3 regions of the Halomonas sp. THAF12 genome follow, and region 2 is predicted to be linked to each of the others. Evidence: predicted binding sites of a transcription regulator. Region 2 holds the regulator's gene; each other region holds the start of a gene.
The links. Region 2 encodes sigma-54, which starts transcription at its own class of promoters, with help from an activator protein. Its sites were predicted from a motif close to TGGCACNNNNNTTGCTNT; they were not measured.
Positions count from the first base shown of each region.

Region 1 (6,389 bases), 810 kb from region 2:
CGCCGCGGGGCCGGCTGGGCGACCAGATGGTTGGCCGCGTAGGTGGTGGCACAGGAATCGCCGACCAAGATCGCCTCGGGCAGGGCCTCGCGCAGGGTGTCGAACAGCGGCACGTAGGCGGCGAAGGCCGGCTCCTCGGCGAGCCCCATCGCCTCATGGGCGGCCCGGGTGCGCTCGGCGCCGCCGCGGTTCAGCCGGGTGCCGTCGAAGTGCGACGCCAGGGCTATGAGGGCCTGGCCGGCGTCGGCCACCAGGGCCAGGTCGGCGGCCTGGTTGCGGGCCAGCTGCTGGGGGTCCACGTCGATGCGGATCAGTCGTCCCTGGAGCGTGAAGCCGTCGTCGAACACCACGTCGTAGTCGGTCTCGCCGAGCTCGGTGCCGATGGCCAGCACCACGTCGGCGTCCCGTGCCAGCTCGCGCACCGCCGGCAGCGAGGCGTTGGCGCCCAGGTCCAGGGGATGGTCGCGGCCGAGCAGCCCCTTGGCGTTGATGGTGGTGACGGCGGGGGCATCGAGCGCCTCGACCAGCGCGCGAGCGGCCTCGGGGGCAGCGACAGTGCCGCCGCCGAGCAGCACCAGCGGGCGAGCGGCATCTGCCAGCCAGGCGCCTGCCTCGGCGATGGCCACGGGATCCGGCGCGGCCTTGGCCAGTGCCGTTCGCTGCCAGTGCCGCGGCGTGCGGACCGGGGCATCGAACAGGTCGATGGGAACCTCGATATGCACCGGACCGGGGCGGGCGCCCTCGAACACCGCGAAGGCGCGCGCCAGGACCTCGGGCAGGCCGTCGGGGTCGAGCAGGGTATGGCTGAAGCGGGCGACCCCGGCCATCAGCTGTTGCTGGCCGGGCAGCTCGTGGAGCCGGCCCTGGCCGCGACTCAGGGTGTCGCGGCGATTGACGCTGGAGATCACCAGCATCGGTACCGAGTCGGCCAGCGCCTGACCCATGGCGGTGGCGATGTTGGTCATGCCGGGCCCGGTGATGATGAAGCACACCCCGGGCTTGCCGGTGGCGCGGGCGTAGCCGTCGGCCATGAAGCCGGCGCCCTGCTCGTGGCGCGGCGTGACATGGCGGATGCCGCTGCCCTCGCCGCCGGCGAGGCCGCGGTAGAGCTCGACGGTGTGCACGCCGGGGATCCCGAACACGGTGTCCACCCCGTAGGTGTCGCGCAGCAGGCGAATCAGCAGGTCGGCGCAGGTCATGGGCGTTTCTCTCTCAGGATTCAGGCTCTCGCGGTTCATGGGGATCGTCTCAGCCCACCAGCCAGTGGCCCATGACCACGATGATCGGCAGGGTGATGGCGGTGCGCAGCAGGAAGATCACTACCAGCTCCCACAGCTTGAGCGGGATCTTCGATTTCAGCAGTAGGGCGCCGATCTCGGACATGTAGATCAGCTGGGTCAGCGACAGGCAGGCGATCACGAAGCGGGTCAGCTCGCTCTCGATGTCGCTGGCCAGCACCGCCGGCAGGAACATGTCGGCGAAGCCCACCAGGGTGGCGGGGGCGGCGGCCTCGGCCTCGGGGATCCGCATCCATTCCAGCACCGGCACCATGGGTGCGGAGAGCCAGGTGAACAGCGGCGTGAACTCGGCCAGCACCAGCGCCACGGTGCCGATGGCGATCACCAGCGGCAGCAGGCCGAGGAAGATGTCGGCGACGTTGAACAGCGCGATGCGTGCCAGCTTGAGCGGACCCGGGGCGGTCTCGGCACGTGCCACGGCCATGCCGAGGCTGTAGCGCAGCAGGCTCTGGTCGCCGGTGTTTTCCTCCTGGATCTGGCAGCCTACCGGCTCGTGGTAGGCGTTCGACTTGCGCGACAGCGGCGGCAGGCGCGGCACGATGACGGCGGCGACCAGGCCGGCGACCACCACGGTCAGGTAGAAGGGCACGAACAGGTGGTTGATGCCGATGAAGCTGGTCACCAGCAGGGCGAAGGCGATGGAGACGATGGAGAAGTTGGTGGCGATCGCCGAGGCCTCGCGGGCGTTGTAGTAGCCCTGCTCGTACTGCTGGGTGGTGATCAGCACGCCCACGGTGCCGGACCCCATCCAGGAGGCGGTGGCATCGATGGCGCTGCGCCCGGGCAGGCCGAAGATCTTGCGGAAGGGCGTGCGCACCAGGCTGCCGATGAACTCCATGAAGCCGAAGTCGACCAGGAAGGGCAGCAGGATGGCGGCGAAGAAGAAGAAGGTCAGCAGCACCGGGGCCAGGTCGTTGAGCATCACGCCCCCGGTGAAGGAGGCGGTGACCGCCTCCGGGCCGACCTGGAAGTAGGTCATCAGCGCGAACGCCGCGCCCAGCACGCGCATGATCACCCACAGCGGCGCCACGTCGAACAGCTCGTGCAGGGCGCCCTCGCGGGCCCAGGCGGGCCGAGCCAGCTTGACCGTCAGCGTCAGCGCCACGGACAGGCACAGCACGACCGTGGCGATGGTCGGCAGGGCATCGCCGAGCAGCGCCTTGAGGCCGTCGGCCATCAGGCCCATGCCGATGTTGATGGTGTCGCCGGTGGAGAAGGGCACCAGGAACAGGCCGATGCCCAGCAGCGAGGGGATCAGGAACTTCAGCAGTCCGGCGCGGCTCAGCGGAGCCGCGCGACTGGCCAGTTGGGTGTCGAAGGAGTTGGCCATGGGGTTTCCCTATTGATCTTGTAATGGGTAGAACCCGGCCCCGGGGTGCCGGGTCGGGTCGGCTCAGTCGCGGTGTTTCACGCCGGGCAGCACGCAGAGCATCTCGTAGAGCAGGGTGGCGCCCATCAGCGCGGTGTTGCCGCTGGTGTCATAGGGGGGCGAGACCTCGACCAGGTCGCCGCCCACGACATTGAGGCCCGCCGCGCCGCGCACGATCTCCAGCCCCTGCTGGGCGGTGAGGCCGCCCATCTCGACGGTGCCGGTGCCGGGAGCGACCGAGGGGTCCAGGCCGTCGATGTCGAAGGAGATGTACACCGGGCCGTCGCCCATCTGCTCGCGCACTTCGGCCATCAGCGGCGCCAGCGACTTGTACCAGCACTGCTCGGCGGTCACGACGCGGAAACCCTGGTCGCGGCACCAGTCGAAGTCGTCGGCGGCGTAGCCGGTGCCGCGCAGACCGATCTGCACCACGCGGTTGCTGTCCAGCAGGCCCTCTTCCTGGGCGCGGCGGAAGGGGCAGCCGTGGGCGATTTCCTCGCCGAACATGTGCTCGTTGACGTCGGCGTGGGCATCGACATGTATCAGGCCGACCGGGCCGTGCTTCTTGGCGATGGCACGCAGCAGCGGCCAGGTCAGGGTGTGGTCGCCGCCCATCGTCAGCGGCACGCAGTCGTGAGACAGCACCTCGTCGTAGAAGTCGGTGATGATGTCGAGGTTCTTGGGCAGGTTGAAGGTGTTGATCGCCACGTCGCCGATGTCGGCGACCTGCAGGCTGTCGAAGGGCGCGGCGCGGGTGGCCATGTTGTAGGGGCGAAGCATGCGCGACTCGTCGCGGATCTGGCGCGGCCCCAGGCGCGTGCCGGGGCGGTTGGAGGCGCCGATGTCCATGGGCACGCCGATGAAGGCGGCATCGAGCCCGGCGGCGCTGTCCTGGGTGGGCAGGCGCATCATGGTGGCGGGGCCGCCGAAGCGTGGCATCTCGTTGCCGCCGAGGGGCTGATTGAAGTCGCTCATCTAGGGCTCCGTGTCATTGGGGTTATTCATCGCTATAGCAAGCATGAAACGTGCCATCTTTTAGTTCATTGATCTTGAATGGATTTTTGAAATAATCGATTCATTTTTGAATCGCTTTAGCGGCGGCGTGATACATTAATGGATCAAGTGATTCATTCATGCATCGCGGTGCCCTCTCATGAGCGAGCTCGACAGCTGCATCCTGCAGACCATCATCGATACCGCCCACGATCACTTCTTCGTGGTGGATGCCGAGGGGCGGGTCTGCGAGGTCAGTCCGGCCGCGGCGGCGGTCTATGGCATGTCCCGCGAGGAGCTCTGCGCCACGACCGTGCAGCAGCTCGAGGCCGCGGGCGTGCTGAAGCCCTCGATCAGCCTGGAGGTCATCCGCACCGGCAAGCCGGCCCAGCTGATGCAGGAGACCGGCACCGGAAGGCGGGTGATCGCCCAGGCGCATCCGGTGTTTCAGGGTGGCCAGCTGGTGGCGGTGGTCAGCCGGTCGATGGATCTGACCGACCTGCAGATGCTTCAGGAAGAGTATGCGCTGCTTCAGCGTCGCTTCAGCGAGCATCTCATGCGTGGCGGCGTCGCCGAGGAGCCCGGTCTGGACGTCGACCTGGGCGAGCTCGAGGTGCGCAGCCGGGTGATGCGCGAGGTGGCGCTGCTGCTGCAGCGGGTGGCGCCGACCGACGCCACGGTGCTGATGCTCGGCGAGTCGGGCGTCGGTAAGACCGCCTTCGCCCGCCAGCTGCATCGCTGGAGCGCCCGCGGCGATGGGCCCTTCATCGACGTCAACTGCGGCGCCATTCCGGAGAGCCTGTTCGAGTCGGAGATGTTCGGCTATCGGCATGGTGCCTTCAGCGGGGCCGCCCCGGGGGGCAAGGCGGGCCTCCTGGAGCAGGCCGAGGGCGGGACCCTGTTTCTCGATGAAATCGGCGAACTGCCGCTGGCGATGCAGACCAAGCTGCTCAAGACCATCCAGGACGGCAGCGTGACCCGGCTGGGCGATACGCGGGCCAGGCGCATCGACTTCCGGCTGGTGGTGGCGACCAACCAGGACCTGGCCCGGCGGGTCGAGGAAGGGGCGTTCCGCCTCGATCTCTACTATCGCCTCAACGTCATCCCCGTCACCCTGCCGCCGCTGCGCGAGCGCCGCGAGGACATCCCCGGCCTGGTCGAACGCCAGCTGAAGCGTCTCAACGCCCGCTATGGGCGCGACAAGCTGATCGGGCGTGACGTCTGGCAGGAGCTGATGGGGCGGGACTGGCCGGGCAACGTGCGAGAGCTCGAGAACTGGCTGGAGCGGGCCTGGCTGTCGGCCGGGGAGGATATCATTCGTGGCGAGCGGGCGGCCGCGGAATGGCCGGCGGCGCTGCCCGAGACGGAGCCGGAGCGGAGCACCGAGGGGAAGGCCGGCGCCGCGCTGCTCGAAGGGGAGTCGCTCAAGGCCATGCTGGCGCGCACCGAGCGCGCCGTCCTCGCCGAGCTGTGCGGCGAGCTGTCTTCCACCTATGCGATGGCCGAGCGGCTCGGGATCAGTCAGCCCAGCGTGGTGCGCAAGCTGCGTCGGCATGGGCTGCGGATTCGGTCGGCGAGCTAGTGGCAGGCCCGCATCGCCAACGCTTGCAGGCCGCACGGTGACGCTCTCCAGGGCGGCGGGCCTGCCGGTTCAGGCGTGTGCGCTGCAGACCCAGATCAGGGTGGCCGGCCGCTCCCCGCGGTAGGTCACGGCATGGCCCAGGGTGCTGTCGAAGGCGAAGCTGTCGCCGACGCCGAGCTCCACCGGGTCGTATAGCTCTGTCCATACCGTCACCTCGCCGCTGGTGACGATGACCTGTTCCTGTCCGGGGTGCTTCTGCAGCTCGCCGAATTCCTCGAGGCTGCGGTTAAGGATCGTGGTGTCCAGCACCATGTACTCCTTGGCGGCCACGTTGTTACAGAGTGGCCTGAAGCGGTAGTTGGGCGTCTCGATGATGTCGCCTTCCTGGGCACGCGTCAGCGCCCACCAGCCGCGAAAGGCGGCTTGCCCCGAGTGGTAGAACAGCTCGCTGACATCGACCTGCAGCCCCTGGGCGAGGCTGACGATCGCCTCGTAGGTGGGGGAGATGTGGCCGTTCTCGATGCGCGACACGCTGGCCGCCGAGATGCCGGAGGCGCCGGCCATGGCGGCGATGGTCAGCCCTCTGGCCTTGCGCAGGGCGCGGAGGTTGTCGCCGATGGCCCCCGCCTTGCGCTGCCGGTGTTTCAGGATCCTTGACGATTCCGTTGATGTAGTCATGCGCTGGCTCCGTCGGGGGTTGTGCGTCATTGGCAGTGGCCATCCATATTTGACGCAATTTTGCGTATCTGCAATGCTTCATCGGCAAACCGATTACGGCAATATCGCGTGTGATGGCGATTGCCCGATTCTTGGTTTACCAAAAAAATAAGGGAAAACAAAAATGTACAAAGTAAAGAGAGATGTGCTCCATGTCGGTCTCGTGGCGGGCCTGCTGGTCGCCGCCTCCGCCCAGGCGGAAGAGGTCAGCTGGAAGATGGCGACGCCCTGGGGCGGCGGCCCCTGGCTGGAGCGTGACGCCAAGGCCTTCGCCGACTATGCCAGCCAGCTGACCGGCGGCGACGTGAACATCGAGGTCTTCCCCGGGGGGACCCTGGGGGGCGCCCTGCGCGTCACCAATACCGTCAAGTCGGGCGTCGCCGAAGTCAGCCACAACTACATCAATTACGACTATGGTTCCGATCCGACC
Region 1 covers NZ_CP045399.1:3,395,325-3,401,713, reverse strand. Annotated here, with positions in the region: gene FIU88_RS15740 (5-guanidino-2-oxopentanoate decarboxylase) at 1-1,199, opposite strand, end outside; gene FIU88_RS15735 (YjiH family protein) at 1,249-2,628, opposite strand; gene speB (agmatinase) at 2,692-3,642, opposite strand; gene FIU88_RS15725 (sigma-54-dependent Fis family transcriptional regulator) at 3,821-5,242, shown strand; gene FIU88_RS15720 (helix-turn-helix domain-containing protein) at 5,312-5,920, opposite strand; gene FIU88_RS15715 (C4-dicarboxylate ABC transporter substrate-binding protein) at 6,105-6,389, shown strand, end outside.
Region 1: a site for sigma-54 is predicted at 3,681-3,698, ahead of speB (agmatinase). Genes of this name have one in related genera too.

Region 2 (6,389 bases):
GACGCCTGGAAGACGGTCAGCGCCTGCTCACCCTCCAGGGCCAGGCGGTGCTGACCGCCCCCGAGGAGCGCTGGCGGCTCGAGACCGAGCGCCTGCACTACGACAGCCTCGCCGGTCACGCCTGGAGCGACACGCCGGCGCGACTGAGCCAGCCGCCGCAGCGGATGCGTGGCGAGCGCTTCGACGCCTGGCTCGATGACAACCGCGCCCGACTGACCGACAATGTGCGCGGCCACCACCCGCCGGACACCCAGGAGGACCCCGAGTCATGACGCGATCCCTCGCCTCACTGCTCAGCGCCGCACTGCTCGCCACCGCGCTGGCCGCCCCCGGCGCCTTGGCGCTGGAAGGTGACGCCAGCGCCCCCATCCAGGTCGAGGCCGACCGGCTGGACCTCGACGATCGCGCCGGCACCGCCGTCTACCAGGGCGACGTGCGCATCCAGCAGGGCAGCATGCAGCTGACCGGCGACCGCGTGGAGATCCAGCGCAACGACGCCGGCCAGCTGACCACCGCCACCGCCACCGGCCAGCGCGCCTACCTGGAGCAGCAGCCCTCCCCGGATCAGCCGCTGGTCCGCGCCTGGGGCCGCACCGTGATCTACCACGTGGCCGAGCGGCGCATCGAGCTGGTCGACCAGGCCGAGCTGCACCAGGGCGGCGACACCTTCGACGGCGGCTACCTCGAATACTTCCTCGATCGCCGGGTGGTGCAGGCCCGCTCCGACGCCCAGGGCGTCGGCGAGAGCCAGCGCGTGCGCATGACCCTCGAGCCGGAACAGCAGGACGGCCCATGAAGACCCTGAGCGCCCGGAACCTGGCCAAGAGCTACAAGCGTCGCCGCGTGGTCCACGACATCAGCCTGGAGATCCAGCAGGGCCGCATCATCGGCCTGCTGGGCCCCAACGGCGCCGGCAAGACCACCTCCTTCTACATGATCGTCGGGCTGGTCCGCGCCGACGCCGGCCGTGTCGCCATCGACGACCGCGACCTCTCCGGCGCCGCCATGCATCAGCGCGCCCAGGCCGGGATCGGCTACCTGCCACAGGAAGCCTCGATCTTCCGCAAGCTGTCGGTGGCCGACAACATCATGGCGATCCTCGAGACCCGCCGCGACCTCGACCGCAGCGGCCGCAAGGCGCGCCTGGAGGCGCTGCTGGAGGAATTCCACATCACCCACATCCGCGACAACCTGGGCATGAGCCTGTCCGGCGGCGAACGCCGGCGGGTCGAGATCGCCCGGGCGCTGGCCACCGAGCCCGACTTCATCCTGCTCGACGAGCCCTTCGCCGGCGTCGACCCCATCTCGGTGGGCGACATCAAGGGCATCATCCGCCAGCTCAAGGCGCGCGAGATCGGCGTGCTGATCACCGACCACAACGTGCGCGAGACGCTGGACATCTGCGACGGCGCCTACATCGTCGGCGACGGCCAGATCATCGCCGAGGGTGACGCCGAGGAGATCCTCGCCAACCAGCGGGTGCGCGACGTCTACCTGGGCCAGGACTTCCGCCTCTGACCCCTTGGTCTTCGCAAGTCACTGATATACTGCCGCCATGCACGGACGGGCATGGTGATTGCCGTTGGCACGCTAATTGCTGCGAACACGCTTGCATGGCGGACGCCCGGGCACTAGGGTGGAAGACCTCTTCACCGCAGGATCGGACCGCTCGCCCATGGCCATGAAGGCATCCCTTCAACTGCGTGTCGGCACCCAGCTGACCATGACCCCTCAGCTGCAGCAGGCCATCGGCCTGCTGCAGCTCTCGACCCTCGATCTGCGCCAGGAGGTCCAGCAGGCCCTCGAGGCCAATCCCATGCTCGAGCTCGAGGACGACTTCGGCGAACAGGCCGTCAGCGAGACGCCGGACGACGACTGGTCGGACGAGATCCCGGAAGAGCTCAGCGTCGACAGCGACTGGTCCGACACCTTCCAGGACGCCGGCGGCAGCGGTGAGGCCCCCGACTTCGAGCGCCAGGCCGCCGGCCAGAGCCTGCAGAGCCATCTCGTCTGGCAGTTGGCGATGAGCGGTCTCGATGAGCGCGAGAGGCGCATCGCCGAGAGCCTGATCGATGCCGTGACCCCGGACGGCTATCTGGATCAGCCGCTGGACGAGCTGCGCGATGGCCTGCGCGCCCAGGGCCTCGAGGGGCTCGCCACCCGTGAGGTCGAAGCGGTGCTGCTGCGCCTGCAGCAGTTCGAGCCCACCGGGGTGTTCGCCCGCGATCTGCGCGAGTGCCTGCTGCTGCAGCTCGCCACCCTGCCCGATGACACCCCGCTGCTGCCCCAGGCCCGGCGCCTGGTGCGCCAGTTCCTGGAGGCCCTGGCCGGCAACGATCGCCGGCTGCTCAAGCGGCGCCTGGGGCTCGATGACGATACCCTCGAAGAGGTCATCGCCCTGATCCGCGGCCTCGACCCACGGCCGGGCAGCGAATTCGCCAGCGGCGACAGCGACTACGTGATTCCCGACCTGATCGCCCGCCACACCCCCCAGGGCTGGCGCGTCGAGCTCAACCCCGAGGCGATGCCGCGGCTGCGCATCCAGCCCGACTACGCGGCGCTGATCAAGCGCGCGGACAAGAGCGACGACAACCAGTTTCTCAAGGACCACCTGCAGGAGGCGCGCTGGCTGATCAAGAGCCTGGCCAGCCGCAACGATACCCTGCTGCGGGTCGGCCACGAGGTGATGACCCGTCAGATCGAGTTCCTCGAGCGCGGCGAGGAAGCCATGAAGCCGCTGATCCTGGCCGACATCGCCCAGGCCGTGGAGATGCACGAATCGACCATCTCCCGGGTCACCACCCAGAAGTTCATCCACACGCCGCGCGGCGTCTTCGAACTCAAGTACTTCTTCTCCAGCCAGGTCGGCGACGGCGAGGACGCCCACTCCAGCACCGCGATCCGCGCCCGCATCCGCAAGCTGATCGAGGGCGAGCCGCCACGCAAGCCGCTGTCCGACAGCAAGCTGGTCACCCTGCTCGCCGAGGAGGGCATCGAGGTCGCCCGTCGCACCGTCGCCAAGTATCGCGAAGCGATGCACATCCCGTCTTCCAGCCAGCGGAAACGCCTCGGCTGAGACCCCGCCGAAGGCGATTTCCAGAGCGTGAAAACGCGTCTGTCGCGGGGGGTTTGCAAGGCATCAAAAAGGGTTACAATCGAGTCACCACCCAAGGAGCAAGGAGCGTGTCATGCAAGTCAACCTCACCGGCCATCACGTGGAATTGACCGAGCCCCTGCGTGACTACGTGCAGGAGAAGCTCTCCCGCCTGGAACGTCACTACGACAACATCACCACCGTTCAGGTCACGCTCTCCGTCGAAAAAGAACGCCAGCAGGCCGCCTGCACGCTGCACGCCGCCGGTGCCGATCTGCACGCCGAAGCGATGGATGCCGACATGTACGCCGCCATCGACGCCCTTGCCGACAAGCTGGACCGCCAGCTCGTCAAGCACAAGGAAAAGACCCAGGCCCGCGCCCAGGGCGCCGCAAGCGTCCGCTGAGTCATGTCTCTTGAAACCATCCTTCCCCCCGAGCGCACCCTCTTCGGCGTGCCCGGGGGGAGCAAGAAACGGGTGCTGGAATTCTTCAGCACCTTCATTGCCCAGAACATTCCGAGTCTCGACAGCCAGGAAGTCTTCAGCCGGCTGATCGGGCGCGAACGGCTGGGCAGCACCGGCATCGGGCACGGGGTCGCCATTCCCCACTCCCGCAACCCGCACTGCAAGGCGCCCATCGCCGGCTTTCTCAAGCTCGCCGAACCGGTCGACTTCGATGCCATCGACGGCGAACCCGTCGACCTGGTGTTCGTGCTGCTGGTTCCCGAGGAAGCCGACGACGCCCACCTTGCCCTGCTCGGCCAGGTGGCCAGCGTGATGAACGACGCCGAGACCCGCAGCGCCCTGCGCCGGGCCGGCAGCCAGCGCGAGCTTCACGACAGCCTCCTCGACGCCATCCGACGACAGGCACCGGCCGCCAGCGGTCGCGGCTGAGCGCCGCCGCCTCGACCAGGAGACCCGACCCGTCATGCAGCTCGTCATCATCAGCGGACGCTCCGGCTCCGGCAAGTCGATCGCCCTGCAGGCCCTCGAGGACCTCGGCTTCTACGCCATCGACAACCTGCCGGCGATGCTGCTTGGCCCGCTGGTCGACGAGCTGCGCAGCGGTCAGTCCCTTCGCAGCGCCGTGGCGGTCAGCATCGACGCCCGTAACCTGCCCCACGCCCTGGAGCGCTTCCCGGCGCTGCTCGAGGACGTCCGCTCCCGCGACATCCAGTGCCAGGTGATCTATCTGACCACCGACGCACGCATCCTGCTGGAGCGCTATTCCGCCACCCGGCGCCGCCACCCCCTGACCCGGGACACCGAGATGACGCTGGCCGAGGCGATCGACCGCGAGGAAGACGCCCTGGCAGAGATCCGCGACCTCGCCGACCTGCTGATCGACACCTCGCGGCTCTCGGTGCACGACCTGCGCGGCCGCATCACCGACCAGGTGGCCGGCCATCGCCGCGAAGGGCTGACGCTGACCCTCGAGTCCTTCGGCTTCAAGCGCGGCGTGCCGCTCGACGCCGATATCGTGTTCGACGTCCGCTGCCTGCCCAACCCCTACTGGGACCCGCGGCTGCGCGAGGCGACCGGCCGCGACGACAGCGTGATCGCCTTCCTCGAGAGCTATCCGGTGGTCGACGAGATGGCCGCCGACATCCTGGCCTGGGTCGAGCGCTGGCTGCCCCGCTACCGGGCCAGCCAGCGCAGCTACCTGACCGTGGCGATCGGCTGCACCGGCGGTCAGCATCGCTCCACCTACCTGGCCGAGCGGCTGTCCCGGCGACTCGCCGAGACCCACGCCGGCGTTCGCCTGCGTCACCGCGAGCTCGGCCTGCAACTCACGCTCCCCGCCCCGAACGACGCCAAGGATCGCTAGTCACGTGCCCAGCCGCAAGCTCACCCTGACCAACAAGCGCGGCCTGCACGCCCGCGCCGCCACCCGCCTGGTGCAGTGCTGCCAGCCCTTCGCCTCGCGGGTCATCGTCTGCCACGGCGACCAGCAGGCCGATGCCGCCAACATCATGGCGCTGCTGATGCTGGCCGCCCCCTGCGGCACCGAGCTGACCCTGGAGGCCGACGGCGACGACGGCGAGGCGGTGCTGGACGCGCTGGAAGCCCTGTTCGAGGCCCGCTTCGACGAAGAGACCTGACGCGACACGCGACCGAGCCTCGAACGAAAAAAGCCCGCGAGTATCTCGCGGGCTTTGTGTTTGGAGTGTCGTTACCGTGGCCGGCTCAGCTGCCGGCCACGGTCATCTCGTCGATCAGCCAGCTGCCGGTGTGAATGCTGCCGCGGGTGTCGATGTCGTCGCCGACGCCGACCAGCCCCTGGAACATCGTCGCCAGGTTGCCGGCGATGGTGAATTCCTCCACCGGATGCTGGATGCGGCCGTTCTCGACCCAGAAGCCCGCGGCGCCGCGGGAGTAGTCACCGGTGACGCCGTTGACGCCCTGGCCCATCAGCTCGGTGACCAGCACGCCGCGATCCATGCGCGCGAGCAGGGCCTCCTGGGACTCGAGCGGCGCGGTGAGGCGCAGGTTGCGGGCGCCGCCGGCGTTGCCGGTGGTCTCCATGCCCAGCCGCCGCGCGCTGTAGGCGGACAGCATGTAGCTGGCCAGCCTGCCCTGGTCGATGAAGACGTTGTCGCGGGTCGCCACGCCATCGCCGTCGAAGGCGCTGCTGGCCATGCCGCGCATCAGTCGCGGCTTCTCCTGCAGCGAGAACCACTCGGGGAAGAGCGCATCGCCGAGGCGGTCGCACAGGAAGGAGGACTGGCGATAGAGGGTGCCGCCGGCGATGGCGCCGAGGAAGCTGCCGACCAGCCCCGACGCCAGGCTCGGATCGAACAGCACCGGCATCCGCCCGGTGGCCGGGCGCTGGCCGCCCAGCCGGCGCAGGGTGCGCCGGGCGGCGCTCTCGCCCACCGCCTCGGGGGCCAGCAGCTCGCGAGGATCGCGGGCGCTGGTGTAGTCGTAGTCGCGCTGCATGCCGTGCTCGTCCTCGGCGATCAGCATGCAGGACAGCGAATGGCGGCTGCCGCGCTGACTGCCCAGGAAGCCGTGACTGTTGGCATAGACGCGCACGCCCTCGCCGCTGGACAGCCCCGCGCCGTCGGAGCTCTTGATGCCTGCCTGGCCGCGCCCGGCATTCTCGCAGGCCAGCGCCAGCTCGACCGCCTCCTCGGTGGACAGCGCCCAGGGATGATGGACGTCGAGGTCCGGCAGTTCCCGGGCCATCAGCTCGGCCGGGGCGAGCCCCGAGGCCGGATCCTCGCCGGTATAGCGGGCGATGGCCATGGCCTTCTCGACCACGTCCCGGATCGACGCCTCCGAGGCATCGGT
Region 2 covers NZ_CP045399.1:2,586,779-2,593,167, forward strand. Annotated here, with positions in the region: gene lptC (LPS export ABC transporter periplasmic protein LptC) at 1-272, shown strand, start outside; gene lptA (lipopolysaccharide transport periplasmic protein LptA) at 269-796, shown strand; gene lptB (LPS export ABC transporter ATP-binding protein) at 793-1,518, shown strand; gene FIU88_RS11940 (RNA polymerase factor sigma-54) at 1,676-3,076, shown strand; gene raiA (ribosome-associated translation inhibitor RaiA) at 3,189-3,500, shown strand; gene FIU88_RS11950 (PTS sugar transporter subunit IIA) at 3,504-3,989, shown strand; gene rapZ (RNase adapter RapZ) at 4,024-4,923, shown strand; gene FIU88_RS11960 (HPr family phosphocarrier protein) at 4,928-5,197, shown strand; gene pmbA (metalloprotease PmbA) at 5,283-6,389, opposite strand, start outside.

Region 3 (6,389 bases), 960 kb from region 2:
CCCGGGCCTTCCATTCTCCCACTGACAGGACATGGTCATGAGGACGATTCGCTCCCTCGTGCAGGGGCTGCTGTGCCTGATCGTCGTCTCGCTCGCCGCGCCGGCCGCCCTGGCCGCGCCCGATGACGACGGCCGGGCACTGCTCGAGGCCCTCGACACGGATTCCTATGCCGCCAAGGGCGAGGCCGTGACGGCCATCGCCGACAGCGGCCATCCGCAGAGCCGCGTCTGGCTCGAGGCGCTGCTCGACGGCAAGCTGCAGCGCCAGGAAGACGGCGGCCGCTTCGTGGTGGTGCTCGCCAATCGCGGTCGCCACTGGCCGGTGCGCGATGCGCTCTCCGACGAGGACCTCGGCGAGATGTCGCGCCGCGATCTCGATCGCATCGGCATCAACAATGCGCTGCGCGGCCAGCTGCAGAACACCCTGGCGCTGCTAGATCTGCGTGCCCCGGCGGTCTCGGCGCGCCGCGAGGCGGCCCGGGACCTGCTCGGCGAGGTGAGTCCGTCGATGGTCGAGCCGCTGAACGCCCTGGTAGAGGGCGAGGCCGACGACGAGGTCCGGCGGCTCTTAACCCAGGCCATCGCCATCCAGCGCCTGGAGCGGGGCGACGTCGAGGCGGTGGAGGCGCTGTCCGGCAGCCTGAATACGTCCGTGCGCTCGGCGCTCAGCGCCGCCGCCCGCAGCGACGACGCGGCCCTGGCCGAGGCCGCCACCGAGGCCCTGGCCGGCATCGAGCAGAAGCAGAAGCTCAACGACGGCATCCAGACGCTGTATTTCGGCCTGTCGCTCGGCTCGGTGCTGGTGCTGGCGGCGATCGGCCTGGCCATCACCTTCGGCGTGATGGGCGTGATCAACATGGCCCACGGCGAGCTGATCATGCTCGGCGCCTACACCACCTGGGGCATGCAGCAGCTGCTGCCGGGCCAGCCGGGGCTGGCGCTGCTGCTGTCGATTCCCGCGGGCTTCCTGGTCGCGGCGCTGGCCGGGATCGTCATCGAGCGCAGCGTCATCCAGTTCCTCAAGGGCCGCCCGCTGGAGACCCTGCTGGCCACCTTCGGCGTCAGCCTGATCCTCCAGCAGCTGGTGCGCACCCTGATCTCGCCGCTCAACCGCACGGTGGTCTCGCCGGAGTGGATGAGCGGCTCGCTGATGATCAACGAGGGCCTGTCGCTGACCCTCAACCGCCTGTTCGTGCTGGGCTTCGCGCTGCTGGTGTTCGCCGGCCTGATGCTGGTGATGCGCCGCACCCGGCTGGGCCTGGAGGTGCGCGCCGTGACCCAGAACCGTGCCATGGCGCGCTCGATGGGCATCCGCGCGACCCGGGTCGACATCCTGACCTTCGCCCTGGGCTCCGGCGTGGCCGGCCTCGCCGGCGTGGCGCTGTCGCAGCTGACCAACGTGGGCCCCAACCTCGGCCAGAACTACATCATCGACTCGTTCATGGTGGTGGTGTTCGGCGGCGTGGGGAACCTGTGGGGCACCCTGGTGGCCGGGCTGTCGCTGGGCGTCATCAACCAGGTGCTCGAGCCCTGGGCCGGCGCGGTGCTGGCCAAGATCCTGGTGCTCGTGTTCATCATCCTGTTCATTCAGAAACGCCCCCGCGGACTCTTTCCGCAGAAGGGCCGGGCGGCGGAGGGCTGATCCATGCTGGCTTCGAGATCCTGGCTGTCGCGGCCGCTGCGCGAGCGCTCGACGCAGATATTCCTCGGCGTGCTGCTGGCCACCCTGGCGGTCGTCACGCTGCTCAACCTGATCGTGCCGGCGGGGCACCCGCTGCACGTCTCGACCTATACCGTGACCCTGCTCGGCAAGTACCTGAGCTTCGCGCTGCTGGCGGTGGCGCTGGACCTGGTGTGGGGCTATCTCGGCATCCTGAGCCTCGGCCACGGCGCCTTCTTCGCCCTGGGCGGCTACGCCATGGGCATGTACCTGATGCGGCAAATCGGGGATCGCGGGGTGTACGGGGATCCCGTATTACCGGACTTTATGGTGTTCCTCGACTGGGACAGCCTGCCCTGGTACTGGCACGGCTTCGACATGGCGTGGTTCGCCTTGCTGATGGTGCTGCTGGCGCCGGGGCTGCTGGCGCTGGTGTTCGGCTTCCTGGCGTTCCGCTCGCGGGTCACCGGGGTCTATCTGTCGATCATCACCCAGGCGCTGACCTTCGCCCTGATGCTGGCCTTCTTCCGCAACGAGATGGGCTTCGGCGGCAACAACGGCCTGACCGACTTCAAGGAGCTGCTCGGCTTCGACCTGCGCAGAGACGCCACGCGGCTGGGGCTGTTCCTGGCCTCGGGGCTGGCGCTGGCGCTGGGCTACGTGCTGTGCCGAGCCATCGTCGCCAGCAAGCTGGGGCGGGTCAGCGTGGCCTGCCGCGACGCCGAGGCGCGCACGCGCTTTCTCGGCTATCGCGTCGAGCGGGTGCAGCTGTTCGTGTTCGTGGTCTCGGCGATGCTCGCCGGCGTGGCGGGCGCGCTCTACGTGCCCCAGGTCGGCATCATCAATCCCGGCGAGTTCTCGCCCATCTTCTCCATCGAGGTGGTGCTGTGGGTGGCCCTGGGCGGCCGCGGCACCCTCTACGGCGCGGTGATCGGGGCGCTTCTGGTCAACTACGCCAAGACGGTGTTCACCGGCGTGATGCCGGAGGCCTGGCTGTTCGCCCTCGGCGGGCTGTTCGTGGTGGTCACGGTGCTGCTGCCGAAGGGTGTGGCCGGCCTGCTGGCGTCGCTGCGCCGCCGTCGCGATGACGACGCCTCCGAGACACCCGCGCAAGGAGCGAGCTCATGAACCTGCTCAAGGAGATGGCCAGCCGCGATCGCGTCTTCGACTTCATGGCGCCGGCGCGCTCGCCGGTGGACGTGCGCCACGGCCCCATCCTGTATCTGGAGGACGTCAGCGTCAGCTTCGACGGCTTCCGCGCCATCGATGACCTGAACCTGACCATCGACGACGGCGAGCTGCGCTGCATCATCGGCCCCAACGGCGCCGGCAAGACCACCATGATGGACATCATCACCGGCAAGACCCGACCCGATCACGGCTCGGTGTGGTTCGGCAGCCGCCACGACCTGCTGACCATGAACGAGCCGCAGATCGCGAGCCTCGGCATCGGCCGCAAGTTCCAGAAGCCGACCGTCTTCGAGGCGCTGACGGTGTTCGAGAACCTCGAGCTCGCCATGGCCGCCGACAAGCGCATCTGGCCCACGCTGACCGCCCGGCTCTCCGGCGAGGCGCGGGACCGCATCGACGAGGTGCTGGTCACCATCGGCCTGACCGGGCACCGCGATCGGCCGGCCGGGATCCTCTCCCACGGCCAGAAGCAGTGGCTGGAGATCGGCATGCTGCTGATGCAGCGGCCGCGGCTGCTGCTGGTCGACGAGCCGGTGGCGGGGATGACCGAACAGGAAATGGAGCGCACCGCCGAGCTGCTCACCGGCCTGGCCGGCAAGCAGTCGGTGGTGGTGGTCGAGCACGACATGGGCTTCGTGCGCTCGATCGCGCGCACCGTGACGGTGCTGCACCAGGGCAGCGTGCTGGCCGAGGGCAGCATGGATCAGGTGTCGAGCGACCCGAGGGTGGTCGAGGTCTATCTCGGCACCGAGTCGGACAACACGGAGGACGCCCGATGCTGAGCATTCGCGCACTCGATCAGTACTACGGCGAGAGCCACACCCTGTGGGGCGTCGATCTCGAGATCCCGGCCGGGCAGTGCACCTGCGTGATGGGCCGCAACGGGGTGGGCAAGACCACCCTGATGAAGGCGGTGATGGGCGAGGTCGCGGTGGCCTCGGGCAGCCTGCGCTACGCCGATGACGTGGAGCTGACCCAAAAACGCGTGGAGGATCGCTCGCGGCTCGGCATCGGCTACGTGCCCCAGGGCCGCCAGATCTTCCCGCTGCTGACCGTGGAGGAGAACCTGCGCACTGGCCTGGCGGCCCGCGGCGACGGCGCCAGGCGCATTCCCGAGCGCATCTACGAGCTGTTCCCGGTGCTGGCCGAGATGCGCCACCGGCGCGGCGGCGACCTCTCCGGCGGCCAGCAGCAGCAGCTGGCCATCGGCCGGGCCCTGGTGCTGGAGCCGAAGCTCTTGATCCTCGACGAGCCGGGGGAGGGCATCCAGCCCAATATCGTCGCCCAGATCGGCGAGGTGATCCGCCGGCTGATCAAAGAGGACGGCCTGACCGTGTTGCTGGTGGAGCAGAAGCTGCCCTTCGCCCGCAAGTACGCCGACCGCTTCGCGATCATGGATCGCGGCCGGCCCGTGGCCGAAGGGGCGATCGACGAGCTCGACGACGAGCTGATCAAGACCCACCTGACCGTCTGACGCCGAGCGTCGGACTCGGCGCACCTGCACCACGCCCGTCGCGAGGTCCCCTCCCGGCGGGCGTGGTGCATCATGCTGGTGCGAAAGAGAAAAAATGCGATCGATATCAGTGCGCCCCGAGGACCTGGGTGTGCCTTCCTGGTGCAGTGCGGCCTTGGGATACGCCATTGTGTACAAAATAAGGCATTGTTTATTAATGACTATTTCGTGTTTTCACCAACTTGGTACGTGACTTGCTGAGTCAGGGCAATGGACAACAGCCACCCGACCGACAGGACCCGTCGATGACCGCCATTCCGCGTGCCCTCCCGTCGCCCGCCGAGTCGGGCCACCGCTTCGACGGCGAGCGTCGCTGGGCGGCGTCGCTGTCGCTGGCCTTCGATGCCCGCGACGATGGCCATACCCGCTTGCTCAAGGCTCGCCACCAGGGCCCGCTGCGCGTGCAGCGTCCCTTCTATCCGGAGGCCCCCGATGAGGCGGGCCGCCCCGGCGCCTGCCACGTCTATCTGCTGCATCCGCCCGGCGGACTGGTCAGCGGCGACGAGCTCGCCATCGAGGCGCGGCTCGCGCCCGGGGCCCGGGCGCTGCTCACCACGCCGGCGGCCAACAAGCTCTATCGTGCCGACAGCCGGGGCGTGCGCTGGCATCAGCACACCCGGCTCGACGTGGCCGAGCACGCGCTGCTGGAGTGGCTGCCCCAGGAGACCATCGCCTTCGACGGCTCGAAGGGCAGCCAGGTGACCGACATCACGCTGGCCGCCGGGGCGCGCTGCCTGGGCTGGGAGGTGCTGGCGCTGGGGCGGCCGGCAAGCGAGCTGCCTTATGTCTCCGGCGCCATCGAGCAGCGCTTTCGTCTGACCCGTGAGGGGCGCCCGCTGTGGTGCGAACGCCAGCTGCTGGACCCGGCCCATCGTCGCTTCCGCGGCGCCTGGGGGCAGGGTGGCGCCGGCGTTCAGGCGACGCTGTGGGCGGTGGGGCTCGACGACGAGGCCGGTGCGATCGCCGCGTTGCGCGAGGCGCTGCCGGCGGGTCGGGAATGGGCGGTGACGGTGCGCCAGGGCGTGCTGCTGCTGCGCTACCTGGGCGATGAACGCAACGTCGCCTGGTCGCTGTGTCAGCGGGCCTGGGAAGTGCTGCGCCCGCGGCTGGCGGGGCGGGCTGCCTGCGTGCCGCGTATCTGGCTGACCTGACGGACCGACATGAGCCGGGGCCTGTTCCGCCACGCCCCGGCATCGAACGATCACGCTATGGCGAGGGAGTGACCGCGATGGAACTGACCCCGAGAGACAAGGACAAGCTGCTGCTGTTCACCGCCGGCCTGCTGGCCGAGCGGCGCCGCGACCGCGGCCTCAAGCTGAACTATCCGGAGGCCGTGGCGCTGATCAGCTGCGAGATCATGGAGGGTGCCCGCGACGGCAGGAGCGTCGCCGAGCTGATGGGCGCGGGACGCGAGATCCTCGGTCGCGACGACGTCATGGAGGGCGTGGCCGAGATGGTCGACGAAGTGCAGGTGGAGGCGACGTTCCCCGACGGGACCAAGCTGGTCACCATCCATCACCCCATCGTCTAAAACTGGCGGCACTCGATCAGTTTTCCGTCAATGGGATAACCGCGAATAACGAAGAGGGAGCATCGATGATTCCCGGTGAATATCGGCTTCAGGACGGCGAGATCGCGCTCTGCGAGGGACGTGAACGCATCACCCTCGAGGTGGCCAACACCGGCGACCGCCCGGTGCAGATCGGTTCCCACTATCACTTCGCCGAGGCCAACCCGGCACTGGTCTTCGATCGGGACCTGGCACGCGGCCGGCGCCTCGACGTGGCCGCGGGCACGGCGATCCGCTTCGAGCCCGGCCAGTCGCGCGAGGTGACGCTGATCCCGTTCGTCGGCCATCGGCGCATCTACGGCTTCCGTGGCGACGTCATGGGGGCGCTTTCTATCGCTCCCGAAGCCGAGTGTAATGCTTCTACCGCTCCCGAAGCCGAGCGTAATGCTTCTGCCGCGCCCGACGACGCGCGTACCCGAACTACCGCGCCCGAGGCTGCGCGTCCTTCGTCATCC
Region 3 covers NZ_CP045399.1:1,625,907-1,632,295, forward strand. Annotated here, with positions in the region: gene urtB (urea ABC transporter permease subunit UrtB) at 38-1,642, shown strand; gene urtC (urea ABC transporter permease subunit UrtC) at 1,646-2,788, shown strand; gene urtD (urea ABC transporter ATP-binding protein UrtD) at 2,785-3,633, shown strand; gene urtE (urea ABC transporter ATP-binding subunit UrtE) at 3,627-4,325, shown strand; gene FIU88_RS07440 (urease accessory protein UreD) at 4,610-5,515, shown strand; gene ureA (urease subunit gamma) at 5,593-5,895, shown strand; partial or broken gene FIU88_RS07450 (urease subunit beta) at 5,961-6,263, shown strand.
Region 3: a site for sigma-54 is predicted at 4,548-4,565, ahead of FIU88_RS07440 (urease accessory protein UreD). Genes of this name have one in related genera too.